4 regions of the Micromonospora sp. DT63 genome follow, and region 3 is predicted to be linked to each of the others. Evidence: riboswitches for the same ligand, from Rfam matches in the RefSeq annotation. Region 3 holds a riboswitch; each other region holds the start of a gene.
The links. A riboswitch is a leader RNA that binds a small molecule or an ion and turns the genes downstream of it on or off. The one in region 3 is predicted to bind cyclic di-AMP.
Positions count from the first base shown of each region.

Region 1: linked by a shared signal. The riboswitch ahead of ACLQ27_RS24250 (transglycosylase family protein) and the one ahead of ACLQ27_RS22095 (C39 family peptidase) in region 3 are both predicted to bind cyclic di-AMP.
Region 2: linked by a shared signal. The riboswitch ahead of ACLQ27_RS19615 (coiled-coil domain-containing protein) and the one ahead of ACLQ27_RS22095 (C39 family peptidase) in region 3 are both predicted to bind cyclic di-AMP.
Region 4: linked by a shared signal. The riboswitch ahead of ACLQ27_RS13610 (NlpC/P60 family protein) and the one ahead of ACLQ27_RS22095 (C39 family peptidase) in region 3 are both predicted to bind cyclic di-AMP.

Region 1 covers NZ_JBNCKQ010000007.1:53,733-55,909, reverse strand. Annotated here, with positions in the region: gene ACLQ27_RS24255 (peptidoglycan-binding domain-containing protein) at 1-283, opposite strand, end outside; cyclic di-AMP (ydaO/yuaA leader) riboswitch at 744-888, shown strand; gene ACLQ27_RS24250 (transglycosylase family protein) at 888-1,580, shown strand; gene ACLQ27_RS24245 (hypothetical protein) at 1,674-2,033, opposite strand; gene dinB (DNA polymerase IV) at 2,150-2,177, opposite strand, start outside.
Region 2 covers NZ_JBNCKQ010000005.1:118,470-120,646, forward strand. Annotated here, with positions in the region: gene ACLQ27_RS19615 (coiled-coil domain-containing protein) at 118-1,185, opposite strand; cyclic di-AMP (ydaO/yuaA leader) riboswitch at 1,191-1,322, opposite strand; gene ACLQ27_RS19620 (cation diffusion facilitator family transporter) at 1,464-2,177, opposite strand, start outside.
Region 3 covers NZ_JBNCKQ010000006.1:119,304-121,480, reverse strand. Annotated here, with positions in the region: gene ACLQ27_RS22100 (alpha/beta fold hydrolase) at 1-40, opposite strand, end outside; gene ACLQ27_RS22095 (C39 family peptidase) at 162-1,004, opposite strand; cyclic di-AMP (ydaO/yuaA leader) riboswitch at 1,238-1,379, opposite strand; gene ACLQ27_RS22090 (hypothetical protein) at 1,663-2,177, opposite strand, start outside.
Region 4 covers NZ_JBNCKQ010000003.1:281,635-283,811, reverse strand. Annotated here, with positions in the region: gene ACLQ27_RS13610 (NlpC/P60 family protein) at 33-1,073, opposite strand; cyclic di-AMP (ydaO/yuaA leader) riboswitch at 1,087-1,223, opposite strand; gene ACLQ27_RS13605 (N-acetylmuramoyl-L-alanine amidase) at 1,458-2,177, shown strand, end outside.

The sequences.
Region 1 (2,177 bases), on a different contig from region 3:
GCGAGTAGCAGTTGTTCAGCGCCTCCTGAAGCACCAGCACGGCCGAGTTCGAGTGGCCGTAGGTGAGATAACACTGCTTGTTCCCGGTCTGCCAACCGATGGTCGGCACGTGCATGTCCGCGCCGCCCGGATAGCCGCCGACCCGGTAGAAGGTCAGGCTGGTGCAGGGGCTGGACGCCTGTGCGGCGGTCGGTGCGAGCAGGGTCAGGCCGGCGCTGGCCAGGACGGTCACGAGGGTGGCGGCGGCGCTGCGGCGGCCGATGCGGCTCCGGTGGATCGACATGCTCTCCTCCTGGGAAGGTTACCGGGATCGACCCGGTGCGTCTTCGAGCATCGCGGCCGCCGATCTACGGTTTCCTGCCCGAACGTCAATTCGCAAGGAGCGCGCACGAGGAGGGCGGCGCCACCCGCCCACCGGTGTGGGCGCGCGCCCTCGGTCCCAGCCGGGGTGGTCTACTCCGCTCTCGGTCACGACACCCGGTCCTCCGCGTCGCCCGGACACGTCGAACTGCTCCGTCGCATCACCTCCGGGCTGCGTACGGACGGTGACATCCGGGCCTGATCGGAATCGGTCCATCATGGTCGGTGCACAGCCGCGCGTCGTCCGCAACCGCTGGCAGAGGCGCCCCGCGTGCACCGGTGAACAAGTTCACAAGCGTTGGGCGAGGGTCACCGACCGTGCCTACCGTCGGTCGAGTCCACCACCGTGGACACCACGACCGGCAACGCCAAATCCTGCCCCCGGTCGTCGGATACCAGAACCCCGGGCAGGAGCGGGGGACCCACGTTCCTCGGTGCATGTCACCTCGGGGTGAAGCCGCCACCGTGCGGCCGGGCTCCTCGGCCCGAACCCGACAGCTCACCTCGCCGGCGTGGAGGAACCACACATGACGTCTGTCTACACGCCCCGTCATCGACGGGTCACCACCCGCCGCGTCGCCGTCGGCACCCTGGCCGTCGGCGCGGTCACCGGCGCCGTCGCCCTCTTCGGGCCCGCGGCCCCGGCCCAGGCCGGTGTCAACTGGGACGCGATCGCCCAGTGCGAGTCCGGCGGCAACTGGAAGATCAACACCGGTAACGGCTACTACGGCGGCCTGCAGTTCTCCCAGGGCACCTGGGCCGGCTACGGCGGCAAGAAGTACGCCGCCCGCGCCGACCTGGCCAGCCGCGGCGAGCAGATCGCCATCGCCGAGAAGGTGCTCGACGGGCAGGGCATCGGCGCGTGGCCGACCTGTGGCCGCAAGGGTGGCTCGTCGGGCTCCGCCGCGAAGTCCTCGAAGTCCACCGCCGGGAAGGACCGGTCCACCGCGCCGAAGGACCGGTCCACCGCGCCGAAGGACCGGTCCACCGCGCCGAAGGAGCGGTCGTCGCGCGGCGACCGGCCGGCGACCCGCAACCACGAGCGCACCGCCCCCGCGGCCGGCGGCGACACGTACGTCGTCAAGCCGGGGGACACCCTGTCGGAGATCGCCGACAGCCACCACCAGGCGGGCGGCTGGGAGGCCCTGTACGAGCGCAACCGGCAGCTGATCGGCGCCGACGCCGGCCTGATCTTCCCGGGTCAGCGGCTCGCCCTCTGACGTACGACACACGAACGCTCGGCCGGGTCACCGGCCGAGCGTTCGGTCGTTCGTCGGGCGCTGATCGCCTCTGAGCAACGGGTGTCGTCGCGGCTACGCCGCGGGGGCGGAGGCCCTCGACTCCCGGCGCGACGCCACCGCGTTGGCGCTGCGGTCCCACCGGCCGGCGGGTGCCGCGGCCTCGCCGGGCCAGCCCGTGCCGGCGTCGTCACCGCCGATGGTCATTTCGACCGCGCCGGGAGTCCTGCGGGCCAGCCGGAGCGACTGCTCGGCACCCGCGCGGGCCGAGCACGGCCAGGACTGGCCGGCGCACTGGAGGTTGCGGCAGTGGCCCTCCTCGTCGGGCTCGTGGGCACTCAGCACGTCGACCGCCAACTGCCAGAGCAGGGGGTCGGTCACGTCGTGCGGGCGTTCGGCGTGCCGGCTCGGTCGGTTGCTGGTGTCGTCGGACATGGTGGCCCCCCTCGTCAGGCTGTTCCCCCCCAAGGGTCACCCGTGAGCCGCCGGCTAAACCGTCGACCTGCTGTGATGTGTCTCCGGTCGCAGCTGGCCGGCCCCCCACACGGGGCTCAGTCCGGCACTAGCGGCATCTCGACA
Region 2 (2,177 bases), on a different contig from region 3:
GAATGCTGCCGGCCCGGCCCGGCCGGGTCGTCCGACCGCCGGCGACGTCCGGGGTACGTCCGCTGACGTACCCGGGGCCGGCGCACCCGCTCGACGGTGCGCCGGCCACCGACAGGGTCAGTACACCGACAGGTGTACGTGGTTGGTGTGGTCGCTGGAGGGGTCGCCGTTCCCCCCGCTGTACGACTTCCACCCGCTGCTGGGCAGCCAGATCTGCCTGTACCAGATCACGTAGAGCACGGCGAGCCGGTCGGAGTTGCGGATGAAGTAGGCGGCCAAGTTGCTGCCGTACGTCTTGTCGCCGCCGGTGGCGTCCCCGCCGAAGCCGCCCTTCTGCGCGGCGAAGTCACAGGCCCGACCCTTCGGGTGTTCGCCCGAGCCGCCCGAGCGGTGACAGGAGACGTACCGGGTGAAGCCGGCGGCCTTCGCCTGGTTGAGGGCGTGCAGGGTGCGGGGGGTGATGCAGCCGCTGGCCGGGGTGGGGTCGTTGATGCTGCACGACTCGGACGGCCAGGAGCCGTCGGAGTTGCGCGGCGCGGGCTGGGCGTTGGCGGTGGAGGTGCCCCGGTTGGAGCTGGTGTCGGCGGCGGTGGTGCGCGGCTTGCTGGTGGCCACCGTCAGGGCCCGTTCGGCCTGCTCCTTGCGCTTGGCCATCACCTCGACCTGCTTGCGCTGCTCGCGGATCTCGCCGTCCAGGGCGGTGCGGGTGCGGTTGGCCTCGTCCCGGGTGGCGTGCAGGTCGCGCAGCACCCGGTCCTCGTTGGCGGCCACCACGTCCAGCGCGGCCGCCCGGTCCATGAAGCCCTCGGGGGTGTTGGTGTTGAGCAGCGCCGAGACGGTGCTGAGCCGGCCGGTGCGGTAGGCCACGCCGGCGATCTCGCCGACCTTGCCGTTGCGCACGGTCATCTCGGCCTCGGTGGTCTTCAGCTTTGCCGCGAGTTGCTGCTGTCGCTGGACGGAGGTGTCCAGGGCGCGCTTCGCGTCCAGGTAGCCCTTGCTGGCGGCCTCCAGTTGGGCCCGCAGCGCGGGGGTGCCGCCCTCCTCGTCGCCGTCGGGTGCCGCGGCGGCCCGCAGGCCGCCGGGGGGAGCGGCGGTGGCGGCGCCCACCGGGAGGGCGACGCCGAGGGTGACCATCATGACGATCAGTGCCGCGAGTCGGGCGGCGGGTGGTCGTGCTGGTGCCACTACGCATGTCCTTCCGTCAGCCGCCGACCGGGTTAGCTGACGGGTTCGGGACGGAAGATCCCTACCGCTGACGCGGATGCACCCCAGGAACATGGTTCCCCGGTTCACCCTCTCGGGTGATTAGGCGGCGGCCGCCACCGGCGCCGGGAGGGCGCCGCCGGGTGGTGGCCGGGGACGAGCCTACCGGTGCAGGTGGGGCGTGTGCAGTCGATGTGACGGAAGGTGTCCGCGCCACCACCCAAAATGACTGCTGAACGGTCATTTCGTCAGGTAAGGGATCACCACTCGATCGAACCGCAGGCGTCCGGGGCGGCGCCGGGCTCGATCTGGAGCGTGGCGTGCTCGATGCGGAAGTCCTCCCGCAGGGCGCTGCGCGCCGCGGTGAGCACCGCGCCGACCTCCCCGCCGGGCGCCATGATCAGGTGTGCGGAGGCCACCTCCATGCCCGAGGTGAGCGTCCAGACGTGCAGGTCGTGCACCTCGACGACGCCGGGCACCGCGGCCAGTCGGTCGTGCACTGCGGTGACCTGGAGGTGTTCCGGGGCGGCCTGCACCAGGATGCGGACGGCGGCGCGGCCCAGCCGCCAGGTGCGCGGCAGGATGAACACGCCGATGGCGACCGCTACCAACGGGTCGGCCCACCACCACTCGGTGACCGCGATGAGCAGCGCCGCGCCGATCACGCCGAGCGAGCCGAGCAGATCGCCGAGCACCTCCAGGTAGGCGCCCTGGAGGTTGATGCTCTCCCGGGCGCCGGCGCGCAGCAGCGCGAACGCGACCACGTTGGCGAGCAGGCCGAGGACGGCCACCGCGAGCATCGGGCCGGTCAGCACCTCGTGGGGGTCGCCGAACCGCCCGATCGCCTCGATCAGCACGTAGACCGCCACGCCGGAGAGCAGGACGGCGTTGGCCAGGGCGGCGAGCACCTCGAGGCGGTAGAGCCCGAAGGTGCGCTGCGGGTCGCCGGTGGCCCGCCGGGTGGCGGTGATCGC
Region 3 (2,177 bases):
CGGGCCGGCGACCGGTGCGGCCACCCGATTCATCCACCACGGCCGCAGTCTGCCACGGTTCGCGGCCGGGTACGAGAGTCGTCGATGGCGGCTGCCGGAATGCGGCCGCGGGCGCCGGCCCCTTGTGGGGGACGACGCCCGCGGCGGTCTACGTGCCTGGGTCAGGCGGAGTACCCGCGGGTGGCCATCCAGTTGGCAAGGTCGATCGTGGTGATCCAGTAGGACGGGTCGGCCGGGTTCGCCGAGTCGGCGATCCGCACGGTCCGGCCGTTGTCCTTGTACCCCACGACAGCGACGTAGTGACCGCCGCCGTAGGAGTGCCAGCCGCCGTCGGTGTCGGTGGCGTCGCCGACGACGTTGGCCACCACGCCCCGGCCGTCGGTGATGGCCTTGACCACATCGGCCTGGAGCCGGTCCATCTGGGCCGGGCTGGGCGTGCCGGCGAACATCCGGGTCCGGTACGGGGAGCCCTTCACCTCGGCGTTGAGCGCTCGGGTGGTGTCCTCGGCCGAGTTGGTGCCCATCTCGGTGGTGCCCAGCTCGGCACCGAGTTCCTCCTGGGTGCGGTCGATGCCGGTGGCGCTGAGCGCGTTGCGGGTCGCCGCGGGGCCGCAGTTGTAGTACGTGTTCTGCGCCTCGTAGTCGTAGTCGAGCACCTTGGTCGCGGGCGGCTTCGGCGGCTGCGGCTTGCGGGTCAGGTCCGGGTTGGCGCTGGCCTTGGCGGCGGGCGACGCGGCGCTGGTGGCTGGGGCGGCGGTCGTCGGCGCGGCGCTGGGGGACGCGTCGCGCGCGTCGCCGAGGGGAACGGCGGTGTCACTGCGCATCTCGGCGACAGTGGTCGCGGTGCGGTGGTTGGCCGGCGCGTCGTCGGCGCCGGTGAGCAGGGCGCCGGTGGTCGTGGCGATCACGAGGGCCGCGGCGGAGGTGGCGACGATCTGGTACCGGCGCTCGGTCGCCAGGCGACGGAGCTGACGCTGCATGGTGTGCTTCACGGGGTCCTCCACGGATCGGGGGAGAGCGGCACACCCACGGGCCGGACCGGTATCCGGGCAGGCGCCAGCGCGCGGACAGTGGTCCGCGGATGGTGAACCGCTCAGGGAAACGCCCGGCGGGACCGGGCGGGAAAGGCGATGACCCGGGGGTCAGCTCACCGTCACTGGACGGATGAGCGGGGGCACCGCTGCGCCGTGGAGGCGTGGGAACAACCGAGGGGTGGAAAGGTGCTGCACGGGTTTGGAACTCCTTCCGACACCGCCTACCGGGTTAGCTGACGGATTCGGGCGGGAAGATCGCCCTACCGCGGGCCGTGGCTCGCGGATTCACCCCAGACTTACTGATGGGTCCCCGGTTCGTTAATCACGATTGAGCGGGTCGGCGCGGCGTCGCCTGTTGCGATCGGTTACCGCACCGGACGGGACGACACTACTGGCCTGTTCGCAGCCTGCCAAGCCAGGTTCGCCTGCGTAAACCCGATTCGGTGCAGCAATTTCTGCGCGTATTGCCGATGATGTGACTCGATGGGACAACCGGTTACGGAGACGCCTACGGGCGACAACCGGACAGGCCGCCGATAACGCGCCACAATCACGGGAAATATCGAGCACAACGCGTCGGACGCCCGAATTCCGAACGACGTGACCGGGCTCACGTAACGGATCAGGCTCAACTCGCGCTAGCCGGGCGCCACCGTGCCACGGGGGCGGGACGGGACGCCCCGCTCGCCCCGGGTCGGGCGAGGGCCGGGCTGGGCCGCAGCCGCGCCGTTGCCGCGTACGCCTCCTCGGCAAGGGTGCGCGCCGACTCGGCGGCCAGTTCCGCGTCCCGCCAGGCGGCCCGCTCCGCCGTGGCGGCGGCCTGGTAGTCGGCCAGTCTCGCGTCCCGGATCGCCCGGCTGAGCAGCACCTCCTGCTCGGCCGGGTGCCGCCGGGAATCCCAGCCGCGCCGGTGGGCGAACACGTCACTGAGCTGCGCCATGGTCAGATCGCCCCGCCAGTACGCCGCCATCGCCGCACGGTGCAGGTAGCGCTCCCGGCAGGCGTACTCGGCGGGTGTCCGCGGGGTGCGCGGAGTGGGCAGCGCGCCAGAGCCGACGAAGCGGCGGGCGGCGGTGTCCGCCTCGTCGTACCTCAGCCAGGCCCGCTCCACGTGTTCCTGAGCGGTGAGCCAGGCATCGCGTC
Region 4 (2,177 bases), on a different contig from region 3:
TCGCGACGGGCCCTCGCTGTGTCCGGCGTCGGTCAGCCGGGACGGCCGTAGCTGTGGATCGGCCCGTCGTCGACCTTCTTCATCTTGATGGGCACACCGGCCTGGGAGGCGTGCACCACCCAGCCATTGCCGACGTACATGCCGACGTGGTGAATGTCGCTGTAGTAGAAGACCAGGTCACCGGGGCGCAGATCACCTCTGCTGACGTTCTTGGTCACCCGGCTCTGCGCGGCGGCGTTGTGCGGCAGAGACACACCGGCCTTCGCCCACGCGGCGAGCATCAGCCCGGAGCAGTCGTACGAGTTCGGACCCTCGGCGCCCCACACGTACGGCTTGCCGATCTGAGCGCAGGCGAACTTGACCGCAATGCCCGCGCCGCCGCCGGGGTAGCTGGCCGGGCAGGGCGCCGGACGCAGGGGACCGCCGCCGCCGTTGCCGTACACCTTGAGGCGCAGCTTCTGCAGCCTGTCGATCTCGTCGTTGATCTGCTTCTTCTTCGCCGCCAGCTGCGCTTCGGTCCGGGTCAGCTGGGCCACCATCTCGTCGAGCGGCGCCTTCTGCCGGGCCAGCTCGTCGCGGAGATCGGCGACCTGCCGGACGTCCTGCTGCTGGTTGTGGGCGAACCGGTCGAGCATTTCGAGCTGCCCGACCACCTCGCCGGGCGACCGGCTGCCGAGCATCGTGTTGACCGTCGACAGGTTCTCGCCCATGTACGCGCGCACGGCCAGCGCGCTGACCTTGTTCATCGCGGCGTCGACCTGGCGCTCCAGGGGCGCGATGCGGGCGGCGAGCGCGTCGGCCTGCTTGCGCTTGGCGGCCAGGTCCGCGCGGGTGGCGTTGTGCCGTTCGATTACCGGTTCGAGCTTGTTCCAGTCGGCGTCGATCTGGCGCTCGATCTCGGCGACGGACGGGTCCGCGTGGGCCGCCGTGGCGCTGCCGGTCAGGACGACGGCAACGCCGACCAGTGCGGCGAGGGCGGTGGTGAAGCGGGACCAGCGTGGACGCGGCACTGTCGACGTCGGGTCGGCCGGGGCCGACCGTTCGGACGACGGCCGCGGGGCATGGAGGGCCACCGGGGTTCCGTACTCCTTCTTCCCGACCGCCTACCGGGTTAGCTGACGGGTTCGGGCGGGAAGTTGGCGCCCTACCGCATTGGCTGCGGATTCACCCCGGGGGAACCTGGGTCCCCGGCTCGCTCGAAAGCGACTCGGCGGTGTCGGTCCGTTACCGCCCGGGATGGGCGGACCTGCTACCGGGCCGACAAATGACCAGAGTAGAGACGGCCGTTACCGATCCGCAACCCGTGCGGCCGTGACACTCCGTACCGATTGGAAGAGATCACCGAGCGTGTGTGAAGGTTTCTTTCGATGCAGTTTGATATATGGAAAGGTATTGACGCAGACTCCCGACCGGCGCGAAGGTGACGACACAGTTACCAGTCAAATCTAGGGGGTTCGATGGAAAGTCCAACCCTGTCCGCCGGCCGGCGCGCATCGCTCGCGGTCGCGGTGGTCATCGCCACGGCCGCCGTACCGCTGAGCGCCGGCACCGCCTCCGCAGCACCCTCCGCCGACCGTCAGCAGCAGTACGCCGCCGCGTCGACCGAGTACGGCGTGCCGACCGCCGTGCTGCTCGGGGTCTCCTACCTGGAGTCCCGCTGGGACAGCAACGCCGGCACCCCGAGCACCAGCGGCGGCTACGGACCGATGCACCTGACCGATGCCCGCCACGTGGCCGCCCTACCCGCGCGCGGCCACCACGACGCCGGCGCCGAGGATCCGCGCGGCGACGACTCCCGTGCCCCCATGGCACCCGCAACGGCCACGGATCCCGCGCCGCCCACCGCCGCGTTGCAGACCGTCGACGCCGCCGCCGCGCTGACCGGGGCCGCCCCCGAGGCGCTGCGCAGCGACCCGACGACAAACATTCGGGGCGGGGCGGCGCTGCTGGCCGCGTACCAACGGGAGGTGGGCGCCCCGGTGGGTGCCGGCACCGACCCCGCGACCTGGTACGGCGCGGTGGCCCGGTACGCCGGCGCGGACAGCGCCGACGCCGCGGCGGCCTTCGCCGACGAGGTCTTCACCACCATCGGCGCCGGCGAGTCCCGCGTGACCGACGACGGCCAGCGAGTGACGTTGCCGGCCCGCGCGGTCCAGCCCCAGCGGTCCTGGTTGGAC